DNA from 3 places in the Pseudomonas sp. ChxA genome. Region 3 is predicted to be linked to each of the others. Evidence: riboswitches for the same ligand, from Rfam matches in the RefSeq annotation. Region 3 holds a riboswitch; each other region holds the start of a gene.

Region 1 (9,556 bases), 690 kb from region 3:
CCGGCATTGAGGTTGGTGTCACCGGTAAAGGTGTTGGCACCGCTGAGCGTCAAACCGGCGGTGCCGTTTTTATTCAAACTGCCCGTGCCGGAAATCACCCCGCCCAGGCCGAGTGCCTGGCTACCGCCCAAGGTCAGGGCGCCGGTCAGGTTGACCGCGTTAGCGAGCGTGACCGCCGTCGTGGCGTCCAGCGAGGTGCCCGCAGCCGTATTCAGCGCGCCCGTGCCCAGGGCGGTGTTGGAACTAAGCAGCAAGCCGCCGGCATTCAGCGACGTTACACCGCTGCGGGTGTTGTTACCGGCCAGGGTCAGCAGACCCGCGCCGGTTTTGGTCAGGCCGCCAACGCCGGACATCACGCCGTTCAGGGTCAGTGGGTTGGCGTTGAGCAAGTTGAGATCGCCGGTCAAGACCACGTTGTTGTTCAGTAGCGAGGCGCCGCTGGTGTTCAGGTTGGCAGTGCCCGTCACATTCAGGTTGCCGCTGCCCAGGGCATTGTTATTGCCCAGCACCAGCGTGCCGGCGCCCAGGCTGGTGGCGCCGCTGAAGCCGGTGTTGACGCCATTGAGCGTCAGGCTGCCCGCGCCACTCTGGGTAAGCCCGCCGTTGCCGGTAATGGTGCCGTTCAGGTTCAGCGCACCGGCCACATCGGTGATCAGGTTGCCGGTAAGGGTGAGCGCGTTGGCAAGGTTGACAGTACCGGGCGCCTGCAAGGTTGTTGCCGCCGTGACGTTAACAGCGCCGCTGCCCAGCGCCAGGTCATTGCCCAACTGAACTGAACCGCCGGACAGCGTGGTGGGGCCAGTGTAAGTGTTGGCGGTATTGAGGATCAGTTGACCGGTGCCCGTTTTGGTCAAGCCGCCGGAGCCCGAGAGCACGCCGCCCAGGGTCAGCCCGGTATTGGCGCCCTGAACGGTCAACCCGCCGGTGCCCAGCGTGAGCAGGTTAGCCAGCGTCAGGTTATTGGCCGTTGCCTCGATAATCCCGCCATTGGCGGTGATTGCCCCAGTACCGAACGTCGCACTGTTATCGAACTGCGAAATGCCGCCATTGAGCGTTGTACTGCCGCTGACCAACGGCCCCTGGAGCGTCCAGGTGCCACCATTGATGGTCAGGTTGTTGAAGTTGACATAGGTGGCGCTGGACGCCGTGCCGGTGCCGCTGCTACCGGTGGCGCCGGGGTTTTGCAGGATCAAGGTGTTAGTGCCACCGAGCCCGCCATCAATTTGCCCGGTCGGCGCGAACCCCAAATTGACCCCAAGCAGGCCGCCCAAGGCAAGCCCAAGCCCCCCGCCAGTAGAAACACTGGAGCCGGTGACCGCCGTGAAGGTGTTAGTGCTGGCGGCGCCCATCGACAATCCGCCAATGATGCTGCCGCTGTTGAGGAAGGTGTTGCCGCCCGTCGAGGCCTCGAACGCCATACGCCCGGTGATTGTGCCGGTGTTGACCATGTTCACCTGAGAGCCGCCGTGCACGGCTACCACCGGCGCGTCAGACGATAACAGGCTCAGGCCCAGCAATGCAGAGGAACCGATGGCACCGTTGTTGGTGATGGTGGTGGTGCCCGTGGCGCCGTTATTGATATTCAGCGCCATGCCGTTAAGGGTGCTCAGGCCGACACCGAGAAGGCCCGAAGTGCCTTTCATGACCCCGGTAGCAAGGTTGGTGACACTTACCGTACCCGACGCGCCGGTGCCTATCACCGTACCGTTGCTCAGCAGCGTAACCAACCCCAGTATCGAAGGATCGATGGTGCCCGCGTTGTTCAACGTGATGTTGTTACCCGCAAGGTTCATCGCGGTGCCACCCAACAACGCATTGATGGTTGAGCCAACGGACACGCCAACCGTCAGGTTATCCACCGCGCTGGAAAAGAGATTGCTCTGCAGGATTGACGCCGTGCCCGTACAGGTCACGGAATCACCCGATACCGGGCTGGCGGGCGTACAAGCTGCCATCACCTGTTGGCTCGACAAGCCAATCAACATCCCCGCGACGCCGAGGCGGATAGCAAGTGACAGCGCAGAAATACGAGGTACAACGGCAGTAGCAAGTCTTCTATCCACGCTCAACTCCTTGTGGTCCAAGCCTGTCATCCATGAATGCGTAGAAGCTCAACCTGATTGACCCACACGCATCGAATTCGAGATACCTGACCGTGGTGACAACTGATCCAATTTGTCGAAACGGTAGTAGACCTACAGAAAAGTCATTGAATTAAATGGTATTAATACTTTCGTAAGCGCCGCGTAAGAAGGGGATTACAGCCAGCATCCATTGACTGTCGCGACATAAATACAAGTTTCCAAATGTAAAAAACGCTCTAATAGCGCCCTGTAGATTCGCTTTAAAGATCTGGGAGATCTCAATGCCCCATGAAGGCAACCTGTTACAAGCAGCCGTGGTGTTCCTGCTCGCCGCTGTGTTAACCGTGCCTTTGGCCAAGCGCCTGCAACTGGGCGCCGTGCTGGGCTATCTGTTTGCCGGTGTGATCATCGGCCCGTCGGTGCTGGGCCTGGTGGGCAACCCGCAGAGCGTCGCGCAGTTCTCTGAACTGGGTGTGGTGTTGCTGCTGTTTATCATCGGCCTGGAGCTGTCGCCCAAACGTTTATGGGTGATGCGCAAAGCGGTGTTCGGGGTTGGCCTGGCTCAGGTGGTGCTCACCGGCGTGGTGATGGGCGTGGTGGCGTTGTGGCTGTTTGACCAACCCTGGAACAGCGCGATCGTGCTGGGCCTGGGCCTGGCGCTGTCCTCCACGGCGTTTGGCCTGCAAAGCCTGGCCGAACGCAAGGAACTCAACCAGCCCCACGGGCGCCTGGCGTTTGCCATCCTGCTGTTCCAGGACATCGCGGCGATCCCGCTGATCGCCATGGTGCCGCTGCTGGCCGGCAGCGATCACCCGACCACCGAAGCCCAGGGCGTGCAACACGTGCTGCAGATTCTGGGCAGCATCGCCGTGGTGATCATCGGCGGGCGTTACCTGCTGCGCCCGGTGTTTCGCATCGTTGCCAAGACCGGCCTGCGCGAAGTGTCTACCGCCACCGCGCTGCTGGTGGTGATCGGCACCGCCTGGTTGATGGAACTGGTCGGTGTGTCCATGGCCCTCGGTGCGTTCCTCGCCGGGCTGCTGCTGGCCGACTCGGAGTACCGCCACGAACTGGAATCCCAGATCGAGCCGTTCAAGGGCCTGCTGCTGGGCCTGTTTTTTATCAGCGTGGGCATGGGCGCCAACCTCAGCCTGCTGCTCAGCACGCCGCTGATGGTGATCGGGCTGACCTTGCTGCTGATCGGCCTGAAACTGCCGCTGCTGTACGCCGTGGGCCGGCTGGTGGGTGACCTCAACCGCGAAAGCGCCTTGCGCCTCGGTATTGTGCTGGCCGCAGGCGGTGAGTTCGCTTTCGTGGTGTTCAAGATCGGCCGCGACCAGGGCCTGTTCGAGCCGCACCTTTACGACGTGCTGGTGCTGACCATCACCCTGTCCATGGCGGTGACGCCGCTGCTGTTGTTGGTGTGCCCCAAGCTGTTCAAACACAAGGCCAAGACCGTGGAGGTGCCGGAGGAATACCGCACCATCGAAAGCGATGCGCCGCGTGTGGTGATCGCCGGCATGGGCCGTATGGGCCAGATCGTCGCGCGGATCCTGCGCGCGCAAAACATCTCGTTCATTGCCCTCGACACCTCGGTGGAAACCATCGAGCTGACCCGCAGCTTCGGCGGCATGCCGGTGTTCTACGGCGACCCGCAGCGCCCGGAAATCCTGCATGCGGCCAAGGTCGACCAGGCCGAGTTTTTCGTGATCGCCATGGACGACCCGGAAATCAACATCAAGACCGCCGCCCTCGTGCGCAGCCTCTACCCGCACATGAAAATCATCGCCCGCGCACGTAACCGCCAGCACGTTCACCGCCTGGTCGACCTGGACGCCTCGCCGGTGCGCGAGACCTTCTACTCCAGCCTGGAAATGAGCCGTCGCACCCTCGTCGGCCTCGGCTTGAGCCAGGCCCAGGCCGATGCGCGCATTGATCGCTTCAAAAACCACGACCACCAGTTACTCGCCGCTCAACACGCGGTGTATGACGACGCGGCCAAAGTATTGCAATCGGCCCAGGAAGCCCGCACGGAACTGGCGCGGCTGTTTGAGATGGACCGAATCGAGGAGGAGTCAGACAAGGTGTGAGCTTACGGATGAACGATATTGCGAAATTTCTGACAGAATACGCCGCAATTTCGTTCATCCTTGGAGCGCTTCATGGCCACTTTCACCAAGACCGCCGTCCTGCTGGCCCTTGCGCTTACCGCCGGTAGCGTGTTCGCCGCCAGCAAGCCCCCAGCCACGCAGACCATCTCGACCTTGGGCGGCAAGTTCACCTTCAACCTGCCCAAGGCTTACGTCGCCGACACGCTGCCGACCGGTAAGGTCGAGGATGGCACCGCCGACACTCAAGGCACCCTGTACGCCAACTCGACCACGAAAAGTGTGGTGATCGTCGCCGAAACCGTGCGTAACGACGGGGCAAGCATCAAGGACAATGACCCGCAGTTCCTTGATGGCGCCGTGGCCGACTTCGTCAAGGACCAGAGCGCGGCCCTGCCCGACTTCAAGAAGCAAAACGAGAAGAAGCTGACCTTCAAAGGCCTCGGTCTGCGCCAGGTGGACAGCACGGCCACCCAAGGCGGTGGCAAGACCCTGAACTCCACGTTCCTCGGCGGTTCGGGCAACCATCTGCTGGTGATCCAGGCGATTTCGCGGGCGGATGATGTGAAGGGACATGCTGAGTTGGTGAAGCAGATTACCGGCGGCAAGTAACCTGGTTTAACAAACAACACACCTCAACTGTGGGAGCTGGCTTGCCTGCGATAGCCATTTACCAGTCGACCTATTGGGTGGCTGATAAACCGCTATCGCAGGCAAGCCAGCTCCCACATTGTTTAACCGCGCTTTTACTTCAGGCTGTTTTCCAACCAGGCTTTGAGGTCCTGTATTTCAGCCTCGCTCACGGTATGCGGCATGCCCATATACCCATGAAACTCGGGTTTCAAGCCCAGCCCCAGCAACACCTCATTGGCGCGGGTGGCCGACGCATACGGCAGCGCCTGGTCCAACGTGCCATGGCCGATAAAAATCGCCAGGCGATTCAATGGCTCATCAGGCTTGAGCTCAGCCTTGAGCACCGGCAACACGCTGCCACTCAACGCCGCAATCCCGCGCACCATGGCAGGCTTTCGCAAGCCCACTTCATACGCCATGATCGCGCCCTGGCTGAACCCCACCAAAAACACCCGATCACTGCGTGTGTGGTACTTGGCCGTGGCCTTGCTGACAAAGTCTTCAATCAGCTGGGCGCTACGCTGCAAATCCGCGGTCTCGCCGTCGTAATCACCCTCTCCGGGTTTGCGCGCAAACCAGCGATACCCACTGGGGTCCACCGGCATCGGCGCGCGGGCCGACAGATAGGTCCAGGTGGACGGCAACGCGTCCTTGATGCCAAACAAGTCTTCCTCGTTACTGCCAAACCCATGCAGAAAGATCACTAACGGCTGGTTGCGCGCATCACTTTGCGTCTGCTCCAGGTAGGCCAACGGCAAATCGGTGTGCAAGGCATTATCAGCGTGGGCGGCACCAGCGACTAACGCCAGCGCCAGGGCGAACAGTTTGAACATGGGCATCAACCTCAAGGTTTGCGCAACAAATACGTGTCCATGATCCAGCCATTTTCCAGGCGCGCCGCCTTGCGCACCCGTTGGATTTCGTCGGCCACTTCGCTGACTTTGCCGCTGATAAGAATTTCATCCGGCGTGCCCAGGTAGGCGCCCCAGTAAATATCCATATCCTGGTCGGCCACAGTGCGGTAGGAGTCCTCGGCATCCAGCATCACCACCAAGGTGTCGGCATCACTCGCCTGCCCCGCCGCCAACCGGCGCCCCGTGGTGATCTCGATGGAACGGCCGATGCGGTTGAGCGCCACCTTATGCTGGGCCGCCAAAGCCTGCACGCTGGTGATGCCAGGAATGACTTCGAACTCAAACGCACAACGGCCGCTGGCCAGAATCGCCTGCAAGATGCGGATGGTGCTGTCGTACAGCGCCGGGTCGCCCCACGCCAGGAAAGCGCCCACTTCACCGTCGGCCATTTGCTCGTTGATCATGCGCTCGAAGGTCAGTTGCTTGTCGCGGTTCAGGTCCTGCACGGCGGTGGTGTAGTCGATATCACCGCGCACGCGCTCGGGGCAATCGGCCTCGACGAAGCGGTAACCGGGCTCGGTGATGTAGGTTTCGCAGATCTCGCGGCGCAGGTCGATCAGCTTGTCTTTGCTCTGGCCCTTGTCCATCAGAAAAAACACGTCGGTGCGGTTCAGCGCCTTTACGGCCTGCATCGTGATGTAGTCAGGGTTGCCGGCGCCAATGCCGATGATCAGGATGCGTTTCATGGGGTGCTCTCATTGCGGGGCGTGGATTTTGCCATGTTCATGGCCCTAGGCGTGAGTTTCCAGGCGCAGGCGCCACACCGTGTTGAAACGCAGCTCGGTGGCGGACAGCGGCTCGACGTCGATCAAGTAGAACATCGAGATGGGAAACTGCAGGACGTACAGCATGGCGGCGCGGATCACGAACGGGTGGGTGACGGCCACGACATGGCCGGGGTGGCTTTCCAGGGATTTGAGCCAGTGCCCGACCCGCGTGCATAGCTGCTCTACCGATTCACCGCCATGGGGTGCGGCGGTGCTGTCGGTCATCCAGGCCGCCAAGGCGTCGGGGGCCAATTGATCGATAGCCTGGCCTTTCCAGGCGCCGAAATCAGCGTCACGCAAAGCACTTTCGATCTGCGCGTCGGCACCGAACAGGCCTGCGGTCTGACGGGTTCTGGCCTCGGGCGCGCTGACTAACCGCAGGGTTTTCTTGAAACGCCCCGCCAGGGATAACGCCGCACCTTGCCACTCCATCGCGACAGACTCGTCATCGGGAAAACGCCCGCGCTTTTGCAGCGGCGTGACAGCGTGGCAAATCAAGGTCAAGCGGGTGGCCTGCATCACAATTCACTCTGTTTCGTTGCGCAGTCAGCGTAGACTCGCGAAGTTGTTTCAATATGTTACAACAAACATGAAACAGGAAGCCGGTTCAATCCCGGCGCGGTCGCGCCACTGTATTCGGCCTTTTAGCCGTAAGCCAGACCCTGTTTCAGCCCTATCGCTATCCATTTCGGGACGCGTCATCCCTGGAGGTTTTCATGGCTACTACTGCTGCAACCCATCCTGATGTCTATGTGCCAACGATCCCACTGGGCGAGATTTTGCCCTGGGCGATCTTTGGCGGCCTGCTGCTGATGCTGGCGATCTACTTTGTCGGCGCCGAGCAAGGCGCCACCGCCGTGTTCAAAGGCATGTACGTGCACGAGTTTGTACACGACGGTCGTCACCTGCTGGGTTTTCCCTGCCATTAATTCATAAGAGAGCCACAACATGACAGGGCATTTACTCGTACGCGGGATGCTGGTGGGCTTGCTCGCCGGCGTGTTGGCGTTTGGCTTCGCCAAGACCTTTGGTGAGCCGCAGATCGACAAGGCCATCGCCTTCGAAGACCAGATGGCACAGATGCACGGCGATGCGCCGGAAGAAGAACTGGTGAGCCGTGAAGTGCAAAGCACCTTCGGCCTGTTCACTGGTGTGGTGGTGTACAGCGTGTCACTGGGCGGTATCTTCGCCCTGGTGTTCGCCTATTCCCTGGGCCGTATCGGCAAGGTCGGCCCGCGTGGCTTGGCGGCGCTGTTGGCGTTGGCGGCGTTTGTGACGCTGATTGTGGTGCCTGGGCTTAAATACCCGGCCAATCCGCCGTCGGTGGGCGATCCTGAGACGATAGCGCAGCGTACCAAGCTGTTTTTCCTGATGCTGCTGGTGTCGGTGGTGGCGGCGGTGATTGCCGTCAACGCGGCCCGCAAGCTGATTGCCAGCCGTGGTGTGTGGGCTGGGGCGATCCTCGGGGTGGCGCTGTATATCGTGATTGTGTCGGTGGCGGGTAGCCTGTTTCCGGTGATCAACGAAGTGCCGGAGCAGTTTTCGGCGGTGCTGCTGTGGAAGTTTCGCGTGGCGTCGTTGGGGATTCAGCTGGTGCTGTGGACGACCTTGGGGTTGGTGTTTGGTGCTGTGGCCGAGCGTAAGCTGAGTCAGCCTCGGGCGCGGTTTGGCTCTTGAGATTTTGAGCAAACCTGTGGGAGCTGGCTCGCAGCGGTGCGACGATTCGGCAAGCCAGGTCCCACAGAAAATCAGATCTTCAGTGTATCCAGATCCGCCTTTCGCGTTTGATCCAACCACTCAGGTCGGCTACTTGGCCGCCGGGCTACGGCTCCCCTTCCCCCGTCTCGAGCCACTCCTTGCTCAAACTCAACGCACGCGCCAGCCCCTCCAGATGTGCACCCGGCAAACCACGCAAAAACCAATTGTTCAAACGTTGCGGACTGATGCGCAACCACTCGGCAAAGGCCGTCGGAGGAATTTCGCACGCCTTGAGCGCCACCCGCAGGCGGTGCCCCGAATGTGAAAGACAGTTTGGCGGTGACGCCTGGCCCTGAAGATGCTTTTTGCGGATATTCATGAATGATCGGCTCCCTGCCGTATTTTTTCCCAGCAGTGACTATAAACCCCAACGTCCCTGAGCAATCAGGCCAGCGCTGCTGCCGCCGCAGGCGGCACAACCACCGGGCTAGCGCTGGCAACAAAATCTTCTTTGCGCAACACCACCAGGGCAATCAGCGATACCACACCGGTGGCCACGTAGAAGTACCACGGTGAAGTGATGTCGCCCGTCACTTTGATCAGCCAGGTGGAGATCAACGGCGCGCTGCCGCCAAACACCGCAACCGGCACGTTATAGGCCACGGCAATCCCGGTGGAGCGGATGCGCGTGGGCAGCAACTCACTCATCAGCGCGTAGGTGGATGAGGCGTACAGCCCGAACAGGATCGCCACCGTCATCAACGGCGCGAAGAACGACGCGGGCGTGGCGGTGGGTGCCGACTTGAACAGCCAGAACATCGCCAGCGTGGCCAGGGTGCCGATCACCATCAGAAACGGCTTGCGCCCGTATTTGTCGGTGAAGGCGCCACCAAACGGCATCACGAATGCCGCCGAGAAGCTGGCGACAAACACATAGAGCAAGGTGGTGCCGCTGTCGAACTTGAGGATCTTGGCCATGTAGGTCGAGGCGAAGGTCAGCACCAGATAGAAGATCGAACTGTGCAAGGTGATGATGAAGAACACCAAAGCGATCGCGCGCTTCCACTGCCAGACCTCACGCAACGGTGCGCGGGAAGTTTGCCCGGCGCGTTGCAGGGCCAGAAACTCCGGGCTGTCTTCCAGCTTGAGGCGGATGTACATGGAGATAAAGCCCAACGGCGCCGCGATCAGGAACGGCACGCGCCAGGCCCATTCCTGCATCATCTCGGCGCCGAGGATCCAGGTCATGCCGTTAGCCACGGCGCCACCCAGCAGCAGGCCGAGCACAGCGGTGACCATCAGCCAGCACGTGGCAAAACCACGGCGGCCAGGGCCGGCGTATTCGGAGATAA
Region 2 (9,556 bases), 2.0 Mb from region 3:
ACGAACGCTACGGTCGGACATGGGGCTACTCTGGTCAGGCATTTCGGAGGGCGTGAATCATAGCAAACCTGTGCCGATTTAGAGCATGTACTGGTTTTGCATGAATATCGTTCATGTTGGTGCAGGTCTTGGCCCGGTAGACTTGCCGGCACTTATAGCGCACGCATTGAATCGGGACCGGATACATGTCACTTCGTCTACTCACCAGCGCCGTCCTGGCACTGGTCGCCTGCGTTGCACAGGCCAACGGACCCGCCCCGGCGATTTCCTATACCCGCGACATTCAGCCGATCTTCACCGAAAAGTGCGTGGCCTGCCATGCCTGCTACGACTCCGCGTGCCAATTAAACCTGGGCAGCGCCGAGGGTGCGTCCCGTGGCGCGAGCAAAACCCCGGTGTATGACGGCGAGCGCAGCCAGGCCACGCCGACCACGCGTTTGTTCTACGACGCATTCGGCAAACAGGCCTGGCAACAAAAAGGCTTCTATTCGGTACTCGACGCCCAAGGCAGCCAGGCCGCATTGATGGCGCGCATGCTGGAGCTGGGGCATAACGCGCCGCTGCAACCGAATGCCAAGTTGCCCGATGAGATTGTGTTGGGCCTCAACCGCCAAAACATGTGCGCCATGCCCGGCGAGTTCAATGCTTACGCCGGCAGCCATCCCAAGGAAGGCATGCCGCTGGCGGTCACCGGTTTGACCGACCAGCAATACCAAACCTTGCAGCGCTGGCTCGCCTCCGGTGCGCCGATTGACGAGCAAGGCCTGGCGCCAAGTGCCAGGGAAGCCCTGCAAGTACAGCAGTGGGAAAACCTGTTCAACCAGCCTGGCGCCCGTGAAAGCCTGGTGGCGCGCTGGCTGTATGAGCATTTGTTCCTGGCGCATATCTATTTCGAGAACGGCGAGCCGGGGCATTTCTTCCAGTGGGTACGCTCGCGCACGCCGAGCGGGCAGCCTATCGACTTGATCGCCACTCGCCGGCCCAACGACGACCCAGGCACCCAGGTGTATTACCGCCTGTGGCCGGTGCAGGGGGTGATCGTGCATAAAACCCACATCACTTATCCGTTCAGCGCAGCGAAAATGGCGCGGATCAAAGCCCTGTTCTACTCCGGCGACTGGCAGGTGAGCGCCTTGCCGGGCTACGGGCCGGGCCGCCGTGCCAACCCGTTCGAGACCTTCGAAGCCATCCCAGTCAAGGCGCGCTACCAGTTCATGCTGGATAACGCCGAATACTTCGTGCGCACCTTTATTCGTGGGCCGGTGTGCCGTGGGCAGATTGCTACGGACGTGATCCGCGACAACTTCTGGACGTTGTTCCAGGACCCGGACCACGACCTGTACATCACCGATGCACGTTATCGCGGGCAGGCCACACCGTTGCTGGCGATGCCGGGGCAGAACGATGACGTGGGCAGCGTGCTGAGCCTGTGGCTGGCCTATCGCGACAAGCGCAACCAGTATGAAGCCTTGCGCCGAGACAGCTATGCGGACGTGCCGCCACCGAGCTGGTCGACGTTGTGGGCGGGTAATGACAATGCCTTGCTGACGATTTTCCGGCATTTCGACAGTGCTTCGGTGACCAAGGGCCTGATCGGCGAAGTGCCGCAGACGATGTGGCTGTTTGACTATCCACTGCTGGAGCGCACCTATTACCAGTTGGCGGTGAATTTTGATGTGTTCGGCAATGTGTCGCACCAGGCCCAGACGCGCTTGTATTTCGACTTGATTCGTAATGGTGCTGAGCAGAATTTCCTGCGCCTGATGCCGGCCGATACCCGCGATGATTTTATGGATGATTGGTACCAGAACAGCGGCAAGCTCAAGCTGTGGCTGGACTACGAGGCGATTGATGACGACAAGCCAAGCGGCTTGCATCTGGATGAAAAAGACCCGAAACGTGACTTTGCCAACCAATTATTGACGCGTTACGGCGATTTGAATGCCAGCCCGGATCCGATCAACCGTTGCACGGGTGCTTATTGCTCGCGCGATGGTCTCGACCCGGCGTTGCAGGACGCGGAGCAGGCATTGAGCCGGCTGACATCGCGCCCGGCGGCGGGGCTCAAGGTGATTGATCAGTTGCCTGAGGCAACCATGCTGCGTATCGAGACCGCCAGCGGCAAGCGCGTGGTCTACAGCCTGCTGCGTAACCGCGCGCACAGCAATGTGGCGTTTCTGCTGGGCGAGGCTTATCGCTATCAGCCGGGGCTGGATACGGTGACGATCTATCCGGGTGTGCTTAGCAGCTATCCGAACTTCATCTTCAATATTCCGGCCCAGGAAGTGCCCGAGTTTGTGGTGGCGATGGAGAATGCCAAGGATGCCAAGCGGTTCGAGAAAATTGTTGATCGGTGGGGTGTGCGGCGCAGTCATCCGCTGTTCTGGCAATACTTTCACGACCTGTCGCAGTACGTCCGTGAGACTACGCCGGTGGAAGAGGGTGTGCTGGATATGAATCGGTATGAGAATTTGTGAGTGGGGTGGTGGGGGGATGTATCCGTTGCTGCGGTAATGGTGGCTTAGGGTTCCACCCTGACGGCGGGCCACTTTTGGCAAACGCCCTGTACGGACCGGACACATGGTTAACGGGGCGTCTCAGATCAAAAGCGAAAAGCGGATTCGCAGACACCTGGGAGCGGCTTTTCTGTGGGAGCTGGCTTGCCTGCGATGGCATCAACTCTGTGTACCTGATACACCGAGGTGTCTGCATCGCAGGCAAGCCAGCTCCCACCTTTGACCGAGTATGGCTCTGCTGTTGCTCCGGCTCTTACATCCTTTTCGATGAAGACATGTTGGTTACTTTTGTCTGGGCCGGCATTCCGGTCTTTACAAAAGTGACCCGCTGTAAGAGCGGAACCCTACTCAGCCGTTATCCAAATAACGGATAAACACACCTCTCGCGCCCAAACAAAAAACTATCCCGACAAAAACACTAGGACTTTGTACCTGCGTAACAATTTGGCGTAAACTCCGAGCAAGCCTGTGAGGAGTTTCCATGACTGCCATAACCATTACCGACGCCGCCCACGATTACCTGGCTGACCTGCTGTCCAAGCAGAACACCCCAGGCATCGGCATCCGCGTCTTTATCACCCAGCCTGGCACCCAGTACGCCGAGACTTGCATCGCCTACTGCAAGCCTGGGGAAGAGAAACCTGAAGACACCGCCCTGGGGCTTAAAAGCTTCACTGCGTACATCGACAACTTCAGCGAAGCTTTCCTCGATGACGCCGTGGTCGACTACGCCACCGATCGCATGGGCGGCCAGTTGACCATCAAGGCGCCCAACGCCAAGGTGCCGAACGTCAACGCCGACAGCCCGGTCAACGAGCGCATCAACTATTACCTGCAAACCGAAATCAACCCGGGGCTGGCCAGCCACGGCGGTCAGGTCAGCTTGATCGATGTGGTCGAGGACGGGATTGCCGTGCTCAAGTTCGGCGGCGGCTGCCAAGGCTGCGGTCAGGCGGACGTGACCTTGCGTGAGGGTATCGAGCGCACCTTGCTCGAGCGTATCCCGGAGCTTAAGGGCGTGCGTGACGTGACCGACCACACGCAGAAAGAAAACGCCTACTATTGAGTAAGGTGTTCACTGCAAAGAAAAAAACGGCGCCCCGTGAGCGCCGTTTTTTTATGCTTTAAATTCTGTGTCTTAAACGGTCTACTTAACAAAGAAGATCAACTGTGGGAGCTGGCTTGCCTGCGATGACGGCCTATCAGCCAACAAATCCGGTACCTGACACACCGCTATCGCAGGCAAGCCAGCTCCCACATTTTGTTTCTGTGATTCAGGGCCGGTAAAGGTGCGCATGGCCTGCCCGATACAGCGACGACTCGCTGAAACCATCACTGGCCAGCACCCGGCCCACCACAATCAACGCCGTACGCCGAAACCCTTTGGCCGCCACCTTCGCGGCAATATCCACCAAAGTGCCCACCACCCAATCCTGATCCGGCCACGTCGCGCGGTGTACCACGGCAATCGGGCAGTCCGCGCCGTAGTGCGGCAGCAGTTCGGCGACGATCTTCTCCAGATGGTTGACCCCCAGGTGAATCGCCATCGTCGTGCCATGTTGCGCCAAACTGTCAAATGCCTCACCCACCGGCATGCTGGTTTTATCGGCATAACGGGTCAGGATCACACTTTGGGCGATGTCGGGCAGTGTCAGCTCCGTCTCCAGCAACGCTGCGCAAGCCGACACCGCCGTCACACCGGGGATGATCTGGAACGGTATGCCCAGCTCACGCAAATAACGGATTTGCTCGCCAATCGCGCCATACAGGCTCGGGTCGCCGGAGTGTACGCGGGCCACATCCTGGCCGTTGGCGTGGGCTGCCTTGATCAGCTCAATGATCTGTTCCAGGTGCAATTCGGCGCTGTTGACCACCTGTTCAGCCTGATGACCTTGCAATACCGCCGCCGGCACCAGGGAGCCGGCATAGATGATCACCGGGCAGCTGCGGATCAGCCGCTGGCCCTTGACGGTGATCAATTCCGGGTCGCCGGGGCCTGCGCCGATAAAGTAGACGGTCATGGGAGTTCCTGTTGAAAAACGGGCGAGCATGAAAGTTGCTCATGATCGAGGAGGGCAATTATCGGGATTTTAGTCGGCGCACGCCAATGCAAAGGTGGCCTGGGCGGTTTTTTTGCGCGTGATCAACAGGCGGGCAGGGCGCTGGGACAACTGTTCAGCCAGGGCCAGGGCGGCGCTTTCGGCGATGCCATAGCAACCGGTATGCGCAAAAGCGACGGCTGACTTGTGGCTCAAGCGCTGTGCAAAACCGGCCAATTGTTCTGCACTGAAACACTGCAAAGGCAGTTCCAGCAGTCGGGCCAGGGCCAGCAGGCCGGGTTCAGCCTGTTTGCGATCAATACTTGCCAGCGCCGTGATGCGTTGGCGTTCAATGCCGGCGTCGGCGAGGGCTGCGTCAAACAGGCCGAGCAGGGCGTGAACATCACAGCCCCGCTGGCAGCCCAGGCCGACCACCAGTGTCATGCCGAGTATTGACCGTCGCGGTTGCGGCGAAACAGCCACGCGCTGATCCAGCCCAAGGCCAGCCAGAAGGCGACGTTGGTCAGTTGCGAGGCGATCTTGAACTGCGCTTCCAGGGCTTCGGGTGCCAGCATCGAATGCACTTGCGGTTGCGGCGCGCCGATCACGTGGGGCACGGCCAGGATCGCCACGCCCAACACCTTGAGCAGCCAGCTACGACCAAACACCAGCAGCGCGATACCGGCGGCGGTGGAGGCCGCGGTACCGATCCACCAGATCTGCCGTTGCGCCAGGTCGGCGGCAGCCGTGCCCGGCAACTCCGGCGGCAGGCCCAGGGTGGGTGCCAGTACAAAGGTTGCGTAACCGGCCAAGCCCCACAACAACCCTTGAGCCGTGCGGGTCGGCGTGCGCAAGGTGTAGAGGCCGGCCAGCATCAGCGCGAAACCGACCGCTACCACCAGGTTGCCACCGGTGGTCGACAGCACACGCTGCCAGCCATTTTCCGGCTCCCAGGCTTCGGCATCGTGGGTGTGGGCTGCGGCGCCAGCGGCGTGTTCGTGCGCCACTTCGGCGACCGGGGCATTTTCAAAGGTTTCCGCCTGCAGAATCAGCGGAGCGACCCAGAAACTTTGCAGCAGGGTCAGCAACAGGGCAGCCAGCAGGCCAGTGAAACCTGCGGTTTGGGCAATACGCTTGATCATGTCGGCAGGCCTCAGTGGCACGGGAACGCAGCGCTGTGGCGGGTATCGTGGGCGGCGTTGTGCACCGCCTCGATATGCGAGAAGCCGGCGAAGTACACCAGGCACGCGCCAAGGATCGACGCGCCGATGGCGGCGCTCAGGCGTTGGCTCAAGGTGGCGGTGCTGCTGGCGGTGTGCGAGGTGCTGCTGATGATCGACATGGCGCGTCCCTTCAGGGTTTCAGGGTGACACGAGCGCATGAAAACCCCGCGAGCCAGGCACGCAGGGTTCCGAACAGCGCCCGCCCACCGCGGGTTTGTTATCTGATTTTTTCGGGCCGGTCTCCGGGCTTGCGAGGGGCGCTCTTGGGGAAAGAGGTGGGCCGTATCAAGCATCGCCTTCCCATGCCCTACAGGCACAGTGGTTGTGACGCTTCGCTCGCTTACCGTTGCGGGGGCAGCACCGGACTCGTCATTACGCGATGACTCACCGGTTTCCCGTTTCACCCTGTGAAGGGCACCCGAAACAAGATGTGTAGGAGAGCATGGGCGGGCGACGGTAGTCAAATGCCGCGAGCCCCTGTAGCCTTGCACCTTCGAGGTTCTTCGGCCCACGCCGAAGCTAAGAAGGGAACGCGGTACAAGCCGCGGCTGCCCCCGCAACTGTAAAGGGTTTATCTGCCTGCCACGCCACTGCCATAACGGCGGGAAGGCGCAGCCAGCGCGGGTCGCAAGACCTGCAAACCCCAAGCCAGGAGACCTGCCTCGTAACCGATTTTCTACTTAACCGGGCGGGGTGATCCGGTGACGAAATCCGCTGCTGCGCGCCGTCGCAGGGTCTATCGTCCCGTCTGCCCGCCCCCAAGGGCATCCGATGAAAACACTGGCCAAACTCCCCGTCACCATCGTTACCGGCTTCCTCGGTTCGGGTAAAACCACCTTGCTGCGCCATATGCTCGACAACGCCCGAGGCCGTCGCATCGCCGTGATCGTCAACGAGTTCGGCGAACTGGGCATTGACGGTGAGATCCTCAAGCAGTGCTCCATCGGTTGCACCGAAGAAGAAGCCAACGGCCGCGTTTACGAATTGGCCAACGGCTGCCTGTGCTGCACCGTGCAGGAAGAATTCTTCCCGGTCATGCGTGAACTCGTGGCACGTCGCGGCGACCTTGACCATATCCTTATCGAAACCTCGGGCCTGGCCCTGCCAAAACCCTTGGTGCAAGCCTTCCAGTGGCCGGAAATCCGCAGCGCCTGCACGGTTGACGCGGTAATCACCGTGGTCGACAGCCCGGCCGTGGCCGCCGGCACCTTCGCCGCCTTCCCGGACCAGGTTGATGCCCAGCGCAAACTCGACCCGAACCTGGACCACGAATCGCCGCTGCACGAGCTGTTTGCCGACCAACTGGCCAGCGCCGACCTGGTGATCCTCAACAAATCCGACCTGATCAGCCCCGAAGACCTGGCCCGCGTGCGCCTGGAAGTCGCCGAGGAGCTGCCGCCGGCGGTGAAGATCATCGAAGCAAGCAGCGGTCGTTTGCCGTTGGACGTGCTGATCGGCCTGGGCGCCGGTTCCGAAGAACACATCGACGGCCGCCACAGCCATCACGATCATCACCACGACGGTGAAGACGATCACGACCACGATGCGTTCGACTCCATCTCCATCGACTTGCCGCAGGCCGACGAAGCACTGCTGCTCGACGCCCTGACCCAGTTGGTGGTGCAGCACGGCATCCTGCGCGTCAAAGGATTCGCGGCGATCCCGAACAAGCCGATGCGTCTGCTGATCCAGGGTGTGGGCACGCGCTTCGACAAGCATTTTGACCGCGCCTGGGGCGCCGACGAAGCGCGCATCACACGCCTGGTGCTGATCGGCCAGGAACTGGACGCGGCGGGCCTCGAAGCGCAATTGCGCGCAGCACTCAGCGTTTAGCCCATGCACCTGCTCAGGACTCAGCCGGGCGGTTTCGTTTCGGACGACAATATTGCCGACCTTGGCCAAACTCCTGCCGAGCTGGTGATCCTGTGCAGCGGTGATTCCAGCCTTGCACTGTTGGCCGAGGCTGGCCAGCAGTTGCCCGACGACTACCCCAGCTTTCGCCTGGCCAACCCCATGCAGGTGCAGAACCATGCCTCGGTCGACCTTTACGTCGACGAGGTGCTGCGCCACGCCAAGGTCATCCTGATTTCGCTGCACGGCGGCATCGGCTACTGGCGCTACGGCATTGAGCGCCTGGTGGAGTTGGCCGAGCGCGGCGTGCAGTTGATTCTGGTGCCGGGCGATGATCGCCCCGACCCGGAACTCAGCGGCTTAAGCACCGTTGGCATGGCTGAGCGCGACCGCCTCTGGCACTTCCTGCGCCAGGGCGGTTTGGGCAATGCGCTGGATTTCTACCGTTGCCTGGCCAGCAGCCACCTGGGCCGCGACTACGCCTGGGACGAGCCGCAAACCCTGGCGCGCACGGCCATTTATCACCCACATAAACCCCACCCACGGCTGAACGACTGGCAGGCCGATTGGCACGCCGACTGGCCGGTGGCGGCGGTGTTGTTCTACCGCTCGCACCTGCAGGCGGCCAATACCGGTTTTATCGACGTGTTCTGCCAACGCTTGCAGGCGGCGGGTCTTAACCCGCTGCCGATGGCGGTGGCCAGTTTGAAAGAGCCCGGCTGCCTGACGGTGGTCGAGGACTTGCTCGATGAAGTGCAGGCGGCGGTGATTTTGAACACCACCGGCTTTGCCCAGTCCAGCCCGGAAGCCCCGCACCTGCGGCCGTTTCGCCGCAATATCGCGGTGATCCAGGCGATCTGCGCGCAAGACAACCAGCCCGGCTGGGAGGCCAGCGAACAAGGCCTTGGCCCGCGTGACCTGGCCATGCACATCGCCCTGCCGGAGCTGGACGGGCGCATTATCAGCCGGCCCATCAGCTTTAAAGATTTAGCCTGGCGCAGCGAGCGCAGCCAATCCGACGTGGTGTGCTACCGCGCAGCGCCCGAGCGCATGGATTTTGTCGCTGAGCTGGCGCGGCGCTGGGTTGAACTGGCGCGCGTGCCGAATGCCGATAAACGCATCGCGCTGATCCTGGCCAATTACCCGACCCGCGACGGCCGCATCGGCAATGGCGTAGGCCTGGACACCCCGGCAGCGGCGCTGAATATCTTGCGTGCGCTACACGCCGAAGGTTACCCGGTGCCCAGTGAGTTGCCTGCCAGCGGCACGGCCTTGATCCATGAGCTGCTTGGCGGCGTCACCAACGACCTCGACAGCCTCGACCTGCGCCCGTGCCATCAAAGCCTGGGCCTGGACGATTACGAGGCGATGTTCCAGCGCTTGCCCGCCGCCAATCGCCAAGCCGTATTGGAACGTTGGGGCGCGCCGCACAACGACCCAATGTGCCGCGACGGGCGCATGATGATCGCCGGTCTGCGCCTGGGCCTGACCTTCGTCGGCATTCAGCCAGCACGCGGTTACCAGGTGGACCACAGCGCGGTGTACCACGACCCAGACCTGGTGCCGCCCCACGGCTACCTGGCGTTCTACTTCTGGTTGCGGCACACCTACGGCGCCCATGGCGTGATCCATGTGGGCAAGCACGGCAACCTTGAGTGGCTGCCGGGCAAGGGTGTCGGGCTGTCGCAACATTGCTGGCCGGATGCGTTGCTCGGGCCGTTGCCGAATATCTACCCGTTTATCGTCAATGACCCAGGCGAGGGCGCCCAGGCCAAGCGCCGCACCCAGGCGGTGATCATCGACCACCTGATGCCGCCGCTGACCCGCGCCGAAACCTATGGCCCGCTGCGTAACCTGGAGCTGTTGGCAGACGAATATTACGAAGCGCAGTTGCTTGACCCACGGCGCGCCCTCGAACTGCAAAAAG
Region 3 (9,556 bases):
AGGAAATTCCAGCCGGCGGGCGACAGGCGCAAGCGGCTTTTCTCGCGAATAAACAGCTCCACGCCCAAATCCTGCTCCAACTGCTTGATACGCGTGGTCAGGTTCGACGGCACGCGATGAATCAACTGCGCGGCGGCGCTGATGCTGCCTTGCTCGGCAACGGCCTTGAAGATTTCCAGCTGCACCAAATCCAAATCATTCTCCAATCGCGAACATGATCGTTCCCACGCTGATCGTTCCCACGCGCTGCGTGAGAATGCCGCCAAGGACGCTCCGCGTCCAAAATCCAACATCCATTCTCAATTCGAGAACGTATCACTTAATATTATTCAGTTTCCAGAAAACATGCATCCCCGTAGGCTGACCCCATTCCACTCATTCAGCCGGACGGTGCCATGAACGCTATTACTCACCAAACCCACGCCCTGTCGATCAACCCCGCCAACGGTGAAACGGTCGCCAGCTACCCCTACGAAACCGAGGCGCAACTGGACGCCGCCCTCAACCGCGCCACCGCAGCTTTCCGCACTTGGCGCCGCCAGCCGGTGAGCCAACGCGCAGAGTTGCTGCTGGCCCTGGCCAGTGCATTGCGCGAGCAAGCCGAAGACATGGCCCAGATGATCACCCTGGAAATGGGCAAACCCATCTCCCAGGCCCGCGCCGAAATCGAAAAATGTGCGCAACTCAGCGAGTGGTACGCCGCCCAAGGCCCGGCCATGCTCGCGCCGGAACCGACCCTGGTGGACAACGGCAGCGCGCAGATCGAATACCGCCCGCTGGGCCCGATTTTCGCCGTGATGCCGTGGAATTTCCCGGTGTGGCAAGTGCTGCGCGGCGCCGTGCCGACCTTGCTGGCCGGTAACACCTACGTGCTTAAACACGCACCGAACGTGATGGGCAGCGCCTACCTGATCCAACAAGCATTCCAGAAAGCCGGTTTTGCCGAAGGTATTTTTGAAGTGGTCAACGTGACCAACGACGGCGTGTCCAAGGCTATCGCCGACCCGCGCATCGCCGCCGTCACCCTCACCGGCAGCGTGCGCGCCGGTATCGCCATCGGCTCCCAGGCCGGTGCTGCGCTGAAAAAATGCGTGCTGGAACTGGGCGGCTCCGACCCGTTTATCGTGCTCAATGACGCCGACCTCGACGCCGCCGTGCAGGCCGCGGTCATTGGGCGCTTCCAGAACAGCGGCCAAGTCTGCGCCGCCGCCAAACGCCTGATCATCGAAGCAGGTGTGGTGGAAGCCTTTACCGCTAAATTCCTCGAAGCCAGCCGCAAACTGGTGATGGGCGACCCGACGTCGACCGCCACCTACGTCGGCCCGATGGCGCGTTTCGACCTGCGTGATGAGCTGCACGGCCAAGTCCAGGCCACCCTGGAAGAAGGTGCGACCCTGCTGCTCGGTGGCAATAAAGTCGTCGGCGCCGGCAACTACTACGAGCCAACCGTGCTGGCAGGCGTGACCGACCAGATGACCTCGTTCAAACAGGAACTGTTCGGCCCCGTGGCCTCGATCATCACCGCCCGCGATGCTGACCACGCGGTAGCGCTGGCCAATGACAGCGAATTCGGCCTCACGGCGAGCATCTTCACCACCGACTCGGTGAAGGCACGGGATATCACCAACCAACTGGAAACCGGCGCAGTATTCGTCAACTCGTTCAGCGTGTCCGACCCGCGCGTAGCGTTTGGTGGGGTGAAAAAGAGTGGGTTTGGCCGCGAATTGTCGCACTTCGGCGTGCGTGAATTCTGCAACGCACAGACCGTGTGGCTGGATCGCAAATAAAACAGGCAACACCAACCAACTGTGGGAGCTGGCTTGCCTGCGATAGCGGTGGGCCAGTGACAACTCCTTGGCTGACACACCGCAATCGCAGGCAAGCCCGCTCCCACCTTTGATCTTCGGTGTTTGTGGGTATGCGTGAATTCTGCAACGCGCAGACCGTGCGGCTGGATCACAAATAAACCAGGCAACATCCTTTCAACTGTGGGAGCTGGCTTGCCTGCGATAGCGGTGGATCAGTGACAACTCCTTGGCTGACACACTGCAATCGCAGGCAAGCCAGCTCCCACCTTTGATCTGCAGTGTTTGTGGGTGTGCGTGAGTTTCTGCAACGCGCAGACGGTGTGGCTGGATCACAAATAAACCCGGCAACACCCCTTCAACTGTGGGAGCTGGCTTGCCTGCGATAGCGGTGCATCAGTGACAACTCCTTGGCTGACACACTGCAATCGCAGGCAAGCCAGCTCCCACCTTTGATTTGCGGTGCTTGTGGGTGTGCGTGAGTTTCTGCAACGCGCAGACGGTGTGGCTGGATCCCAAATAAACCCGGCAACACCCCTTCAACTGTGGGAGCTGGCTTGCCTGCGATAGCGGTGCATCAGTGACAACTCCTTGGCTGACACACTGCAATCGCAGGCAAGCCAGCTCCCACCTTTGATCTGCAGTGTTTGTGGGTGTGCGTGAATTCTGCAACACGCAGACGGTGTGGCTGGATCAAAAATAAACCAGGCAACACCAACCAACTGTGGGAGCTGGGTTGCCTGCGATAGCGGTGCATCAGTGACAACTCCTTGGCTGACACACTGCAATCGCAGGCAAGCCAGCTCCCACCTTTGATCTGCAGTGTTTGTGGATATGCGTGAATTCTGCAACACGCAGACGGTGTGGCTGGATCACAAATAAACCAGGCAACACCAACCAACTGTGGGAGCTGGCTTGCCTGCGATAGCGGTGCATCAGTGGCAAATCCTTGGCTGACACACCGCAATCGCAGGCAAGCCAGCTCCCACCCAAGACAGCTCCCACCCTGGATCTGCTGTGTATGTGGATCAGTCCACCGTGACCTTGCCGGTAGAAAAATCGACCTTCAAATTCAGCCGCCCTTCATTCACCAACCACGGCCGAATCGAAAACCTGCGCGCGCCGCACTGATGCATCGGGTCCTCTGCGGCAATGGCCTTGGCATGTTCAATCGACGTTGCACGAATCACAAACATGCCGTCGCCGTCCCAGTACTGCTCATCATCACTCCAGTGCGGCCCGGCAGCGACCAGGATACCGTCGCGCTCGATCTTGCATTGATGCTCAAGGTGAATCGGCAGGTTCTGCATCACCGGGCCAAGCCCGTCGGTTGGCGTTGAAAACACCACGTAGAACTGCTTTTGCAGCATGCCCTTACTCGCCTCAAGCACTTGCTCGCGCGTTACTCGGTTGGTTTGCATGGTCGTACCTGTAGGACTGTGGACGTGGCGGCGCAGGCTTTTTTCACCTGTAAAATTAGCCACGAAGCATTCCCCAACCCTGAGGGCGAGCGGTAGACCGGTCGCGGGCATAAGACCTATGTCCAGCAGGCATGCAGTTGCGTCAGAGCGCCCACAGGCGGATCAAGGCAAACCCCAGGTCTACGTTGACGCATTCACGCCCATCCACCCACTCATCTGCGCGAAGGCGCCGCCCGGTGTTGGTCTCGCGTTCGCCTTTGGCAATCACCAACACAAACAACCGGGCCGGGCATTCGAATGAACGCAACCGCTCAACATCAGCCCTCACTGACCAATCGCCCTCCAGGCATTTGGCTTGGGATATGTCGCCCAGGCACTTGATTTCGGCGACCATGTTCGTTGAACCGCTGTCGCCCAGGGCATACAGGTCGGCTTTGCGCCGCTCGCCAATCGGCAAATCGGTCCAGAGGCTGATCTCCTCCTTGAACCAGGCATACAAACTGATTTCGGCCTGAATCCAGTGCTCGCGGCAACTGTTCAGCTGCAGTACCTGTTCGAGTTTATCGCCCATTTCACGAAAGGCTCGCTCGAACAAAACAATCCATTGATCAGCATTCATTGCAGACTTCCTGTGTATGACCTATCGAGGCTAGTGCTTGACCGGCGCATCCCAGCAATCCGGCTGGCGGGTGCAGACATCGTATTGGCGGTCCATCAAGGCCATGCGGTTGATATGGGCATCCGTGGCCGCCCGGAACGACTGATTGCTGGTCGTAATATAAGCCGCGGTGCGGTCACTCAGGCGTGTGCTTAACTGGTGGCGAGTGTGGGCATCCAACGCCTGGGGCGCGGTGGCCATGGTTTGAAGTGTCACGTCGCTGAGGCGGCTCAACTCATCGCGATAGGTGTTTACGTATTCGGCACGGGCCACGTCATGCTGGTGGTTCAAGTCGTACTGCATAGCTTCCAGGTTCTGCTTGTAGAGCGCCCAATAACCCTCAGGCAGCACACCACCGTCTTGTTTACGCAATTTGGCAATGCGCGCGTCGTTATCCGAAGCGGGTTGGAGGACGGGCTTGTGCGACGAAATCACCACAGGGTCTTGAGCGATGATCTGGTCGATCCAGCCCGCCCGTGAAGAGTTCGAGGGCAAAACCTGGCCTAACGGTTCCAGCGGCACTGGCGCAGCAGATGGGGGTGACGACACTGACTGGGCGCAACCACCCAGCATTAACACGGTGCACAAATGGGTCAAGGCGAGGACGTTGCGAAAAATCATAAGTTCTCCATGAACAGAGGTGAATCGAAAAGGGCGCGGCAAATAATATCATTGAGCCATCACCGAATATCACCCCATCGCCGGAATATCGCAGGGCGGTACGCGCGTCAATCCAGCATCCGGCTAAGCAGCCGGTGCCCGTCTGCCGTCACCTCGACCATCGCCGACAGCATCACGCCGTCGGCGCCATCTGAGGAAAGCAGGCTCCAAAAATCTGGCGGCTGATACCTCACACCCACTGTGCCCGCCTTGGCGATCACATACACGTTGAGCACCTGTCCGGGTTGCATCAATGGGCTGTCACCCTCGACCTTGTAACCGAGCACCTGCGGCTTTTGTATGCGCGCCTGGCCCATGGCGTAGCCCGCAAACTCACGCACCGCAACGGCCTGGCCCGCATCCAGTTCCTGCTGTATCGCCGCCCCCACATTGGATAGCCGCTGACCACCCTGGACGTGGGCGACCCCATTTGCCAGCGCACGGCGCGCCGTGGCCAGCAATTGGCGCTGCGCCGGGGTGGCATTGGCTGTGGCGAACGTCCAGACCTGAGCAACATGGGCCTGGGCCGACGCCGCGATCAACTCCACTTTTACCAGCGCCGCGTCCGGGAACGGCACGTCGGTGGGCGGCGCGGCGCTCACCTGGTTATTCACCGACACCCCCACCGCTGCCGGGTAACCGCGAAAGCCGAACATCATCGGCAACCAGCCGTGCTGCGCGTACTGCTCAAGTAAAAAACCCTGCACCGCAGTGCCGGTGCCGCCCTTGCGGATCATCGGCCCGACCTTGAGCAGCAGGTCACTGGCCATGGGCGCCAGTTTTGTTTCCTCGGCGAGGATGGTGGCGTCGTCCAGTTGGGCAATGGCATGGGCCCTGGCACTGATCGCGTCGGTGAAGCGCGTGAGCGAGAGGTCGGCGGCGTAGGCGTTTACGCAAAACAGCAGGGGCAATATGCCTATACGTAACAACATAGTCTTCCTTGAGGCAGGTCTGGGCGCAGGCGGATTGTACCTGCACCTTAAGCCTGAGATGGACTACCATACCGCGCCGGTTCCCAAACGGGACTAATAGGGAATTCGAAGCGCTGCCCATCGCGCCAATCGAAACTGCCCCCGCAACTGTAGGTGCCGAGCCTGCTCCCCACTGCCACTGGACCACGTCCGGGAAGGCCGGAGCGAGGCGACGACGCATCAGTCAGGAGACCTGCCGGCAAAGCGTTATCACTAACCGGCGGGGTGTCCGGGAAGGACATCCGCGCCCTGCAAACCTGCAGCGTTCAAAGGTGTGTTTCCGAGCCGTACCTGCCCTGTTTCCCGTACGGTTCACTCGGAGATTGCCCCATGCTGCTACGCGTTTGCGCCCTGATCACCGGCCTGGGCTTTTGTGCCCTGGCCCACGCCACGCCGACTCACTACCCGCTGACAGTCGAAAACTGCGGCAGCAGCGTCACCTTCCAACAGGCCCCGGCACGCAGCGTCACCATTGGCCAGGCCGCCACCGAGATGCTCTACGCCCTGGGCGTGGCGAATAAAGTCGTCGGCACCTCGCTGTGGTTCAACAGCGTATTGCCGCAGTTCAAGGCGCAGAACGACAAGATCGAGCGCCTGGCCGACAACGAGCCGAGCTTCGAAGCCGTGATCGCCAAGCGCCCGCAACTGGTGGCCGCCGAGCTGGAATGGGTGGTCGGCCCGCAAGGCGTGGTCGGTACTCGCGAGCAATTCCATGAACTGAAGATTCCCACCTACGTGCTGCCCTCCGACTGCGAAGGCAAGGACAACCTGGTGGGCGCTGACGGCACGCGGCTGGAGCCGTTTCGCATCGACACGATTTATAAAAGCATCAGCCAGTTGGCCGAGATTTTCGACGTGCAAGCGCGCGGCCAACAGTTGAATGACGAACTCAAGGCCCGCCTGGCCAAGTCCGTCGCCACCGCGCAAGGCAAAGGACTCAAGCACGCCAGCGCACTGGTGTGGTTCTCCAGCAGCGAAATGGCCGCCGACCCGTATGTGGCCGGCCACAAGGGCATCCCCGAATTCATGCTGCAAACCCTCGGCCTGAACAACGTGGTGCAGTCCGATGAAGAATGGCCTGCCGTCGGGTGGGAAACCATCGCCAAAGCCAACCCGACTTTCCTGGTGATTGCGCGCATGGACCGCCGCCGCTACCCCGCCGACGACCATGAAAAGAAACTCGCCTTCCTGCGCAGCGACCCCGTGACCCGCAACATGGACGCGGTGAAAAACAACCGCATCATCATCATTGACGCCCTGGCGTTGCAGGCCAGCCTGCGCATGTTCGACGGACTGGAACAACTGGCCGCTGCCATCGACGGCTACGACCTGCCCAAATGACCCGTACCCTACTCGCCCTCGCCGTGTTACTGATGGCCGTGCTCGCCGGCACCGCCATCGGCGAAACCGCAATCGAACCGCAGGTGGTGTTGCAGGTGCTGGCCAACAAACTGTGGGCCGCCGGTTACGTGCTCGACCCGATCGACGAAGGCGTGGTGTGGAACTACCGCCTGACCCGCGCCCTGGTCGCCGCCGCGTGTGGCGCCGGGCTGGCCACTTGCGGGGTGATTTTGCAGTCGCTGCTGCGCAACCCATTGGCCGATCCGTACCTGCTAGGCATCAGCGCAGGCGCCTCGACCGGCGCAGTGTTAGTGGCATTGATAGGCGTGGGCGGCGGTTTGATTTCGCTGTCGGCGGGCGCGTTTGTCGGTGCCATGGCGGCATTTGCCTTAGTGATTCTATTGGCACGGGCCAGCGGCTCAGCCAGCGGCACCGGCCAAATCATCCTCGCCGGCATCGCCGGTTCGCAGCTGTTCAATGCCCTCACCGCGTTCCTGATCACCAAGTCCGCCAGTTCCGAACAGGCACGCGGCATCATGTTCTGGCTGTTGGGCAACCTCAGCGGCGTGCGCTGGCCCTCGGTGTGGCTGGCGGTGCCGGTGGCGGTCGTAGGCTTGGCAGTGTGTTTGTGGCATCGGCGTGCGCTGGATGCGTTCACCTTCGGCACCGACTCGGCGGCTTCGCTGGGTATTGCGGTGCGGCGTGTGCAGTTTGTGCTGGTCGGTTGCGCGGCGTTGGTGACCGCGGTGATGGTGTCGATTGTCGGCTCCATCGGTTTTGTCGGGCTGGTGATTCCCCACGCCGTGCGCCTGCTGCTGGGCACCGGACATTCGCGGTTGCTGCCCGCCAGTGCGCTGGGCGGCGCGTTGTTCTTGATCGCCGCTGATGTGCTGTCGCGCACCTTGATCAAAGGCCAGGTGATTCCGGTGGGCGTGGTCACGGCGCTGGTCGGCGCGCCAGTGTTTGCGCTGATCCTGATTGGTCGGAGGAATGCCCGATGACGGTACTCAGTTGCACCGGCCTGGGCTTCAAGGTGCGTGAAGCGCAGTTGCTGCGCGACATTCAGCTTGAAGTTCAGCCAGGTGAAACCTTGGGCATTGTCGGGCCGAATGGCTCGGGCAAATCCACCCTGCTCAAATTGCTCGCCGGTTTGCGTGTACCCGCTTCGGGCGAGGTGTTGCTGGGCGGCCAGCGCCTGGGCAGCCTGTCGCGCCGGGCCATCGCGCAGCAATTGGCCGTGGTGGAACAGCAGGCCGACACCGACGACGCCATCCGCGTCTTCGACGCCGTGGCCCTGGGCCGCACGCCCTGGCTGTCGGCGCTGAGCCCGTGGTCTGGCGAAGACGATGCCATCGTGCGCCAGGCGCTGCATGATGTGGACGCCACCCACCTGGGCCAACGCGCCTGGCGCAGCCTCTCTGGCGGCGAGCGCCAACGCGTGCACATCGCCCGCGCGTTGGCGCAACGACCGCAGATCTTGTTGCTGGATGAGCCGACCAATCACCTGGATATCCAACATCAGCTGGCGATTTTGAAAGGCGTGCAAGCACTGCCGGTGACCACGCTGATTGCGCTGCATGACCTGAACCAGGCGCTGACCTGTGACCGTTTGGCGGTGCTGGATCACGGCTGCCTGGTGGCATTGGGTAAACCGCTGGAGGTGCTGACGCCGCAGCGGCTACAGGAGACATTCGGGGTGCAGGCGCATTACCTGACGGACCCGTTCGACGGCGCGCAAATCCTGCGGTTACGCCCAATTTAACTGACTCTGTGGGAGCTGGCTTGCCTGCTCCCACCTTGATCTATAAATACCGCTGCATATGCGTGGTCTGCCACACCGGGTCGGCGTCGACGTCGATGACCTCAAAGCCCTGCCGCCGCCAAAAATCAATCGCACCCGGCAAAAACGGATGGGTGTGCAGGTAAACCACCGCCACCCCATCCGCCTTTGCCTTCGCCTCTAACGCGCGATACAACCTGCCCGCCAGGCCAAAGCGCCGAAAAGCCGGGCGCACAAACAGGCGCACGACTTCCACCGTTTTAAACCCCTGGTAATTCAACCGAGGGAAACGGCCGTCGTAAGGCAAGTAGCCGATCGCCGCGACGATCTGGTCATCTGCACGAGCGATCAGAAATTGCCCGCCGCCCTCAAGGTAGGTGGATTCAAATTGCGCCAAGTCGTCGGGCATCGCCGCTTCGCTGAGCTTAGGGAAAAGCTCGGCACGCGCTTGCAGCACAAAGGTCAGCACCTGGGGAATATCGGCAGCGGTGACCGCGTGAATGTTCATTACCCGCACGCTCGCTGGTAGAGAAGGTAGGCATTGGAGCCCGTCCCGACGCACACAAAACCTGCCTGCTCATACATCAGCCTGGCCGGGTTATCCGCCCGCACGCTCAAGCGCAGTTGCGTGAAGCCGCTACGCTTGGCCGCAACCGCATAAGCTTCCAGCAACACACGACCTATGCCCTTACGCCGGTACGCCTCGCTGACGCTGATGGTGCAAAGCTCGGCAGAATCGGCGTCGGGCGTCCATAACGAATAACCCGCAAACTGCCCCTCCAGCGTTGCCACTGTCAGCCGGTCAAAATTCTCGACCCACACGGCCAGGTTTTGCTCCAAGTGCAGCCGCCATGCGGACTCGTGAGCCGGCTCCCAACATTGGATGTAGGCCAACTCGCCGCGGTAAATCAGTGGCAGGT

Evidence for each region. Region 3 has a riboswitch for cobalamin ahead of P5706_RS10400 (ABC transporter substrate-binding protein). Riboswitches for the same ligand answer to the same signal wherever they lie in the genome.
Region 1: it holds a riboswitch for cobalamin, as region 3 does, so the genes downstream of both, P5706_RS13565 (CbtB domain-containing protein) here and P5706_RS10400 (ABC transporter substrate-binding protein) in region 3, are expected to answer to the same signal.
Region 2: it holds a riboswitch for cobalamin, as region 3 does, so the genes downstream of both, cobW (cobalamin biosynthesis protein CobW) here and P5706_RS10400 (ABC transporter substrate-binding protein) in region 3, are expected to answer to the same signal.

The regions. Positions count from the first base shown of each region.
Region 1 is NZ_JARPMK010000001.1:3,018,655-3,028,210, reverse strand. It holds gene P5706_RS13595 (autotransporter-associated beta strand repeat-containing protein) at 1-2,063, opposite strand, end outside; gene P5706_RS13590 (monovalent cation:proton antiporter-2 (CPA2) family protein) at 2,366-4,174, shown strand; gene P5706_RS13585 (DcrB/PsbP domain-containing protein) at 4,247-4,804, shown strand; gene P5706_RS13580 (alpha/beta hydrolase) at 4,939-5,658, opposite strand; gene cobF (precorrin-6A synthase (deacetylating)) at 5,670-6,425, opposite strand; gene P5706_RS13570 (histidine phosphatase family protein) at 6,471-7,025, opposite strand; cobalamin riboswitch at 7,061-7,190, shown strand; gene P5706_RS13565 (CbtB domain-containing protein) at 7,223-7,435, shown strand; gene P5706_RS13560 (CbtA family protein) at 7,455-8,183, shown strand; gene P5706_RS13555 (hypothetical protein) at 8,329-8,583, opposite strand; gene P5706_RS13550 (MFS transporter) at 8,649-9,556, opposite strand, start outside.
Region 2 is NZ_JARPMK010000001.1:4,283,860-4,293,415, reverse strand. It holds gene metH (methionine synthase) at 1-21, opposite strand, end outside; gene P5706_RS18985 (fatty acid cis/trans isomerase) at 186-2,477, shown strand; gene nfuA (Fe-S biogenesis protein NfuA) at 2,998-3,582, shown strand; gene cobM (precorrin-4 C(11)-methyltransferase) at 3,791-4,537, opposite strand; gene P5706_RS18970 (cobalamin biosynthesis protein) at 4,607-4,999, opposite strand; gene P5706_RS18965 (CbtA family protein) at 4,996-5,697, opposite strand; gene P5706_RS18960 (CbtB domain-containing protein) at 5,709-5,897, opposite strand; cobalamin riboswitch at 5,995-6,215, opposite strand; cobalamin riboswitch at 6,258-6,457, shown strand; gene cobW (cobalamin biosynthesis protein CobW) at 6,550-7,611, shown strand; gene cobN (cobaltochelatase subunit CobN) at 7,615-9,556, shown strand, end outside.
Region 3 is NZ_JARPMK010000001.1:2,324,040-2,333,595, reverse strand. It holds gene ptrR (putrescine utilization regulator PtrR) at 1-194, opposite strand, end outside; gene P5706_RS10425 (aldehyde dehydrogenase family protein) at 396-1,787, shown strand; gene P5706_RS10420 (YciI family protein) at 2,834-3,226, opposite strand; gene P5706_RS10415 (hypothetical protein) at 3,369-3,845, opposite strand; gene P5706_RS10410 (hypothetical protein) at 3,876-4,505, opposite strand; gene P5706_RS10405 (M24 family metallopeptidase) at 4,613-5,476, opposite strand; cobalamin riboswitch at 5,537-5,730, shown strand; gene P5706_RS10400 (ABC transporter substrate-binding protein) at 5,846-6,856, shown strand; gene P5706_RS10395 (FecCD family ABC transporter permease) at 6,853-7,857, shown strand; gene P5706_RS10390 (ABC transporter ATP-binding protein) at 7,854-8,618, shown strand; gene P5706_RS10385 (GNAT family N-acetyltransferase) at 8,659-9,144, opposite strand; gene P5706_RS10380 (GNAT family N-acetyltransferase) at 9,144-9,556, opposite strand, start outside.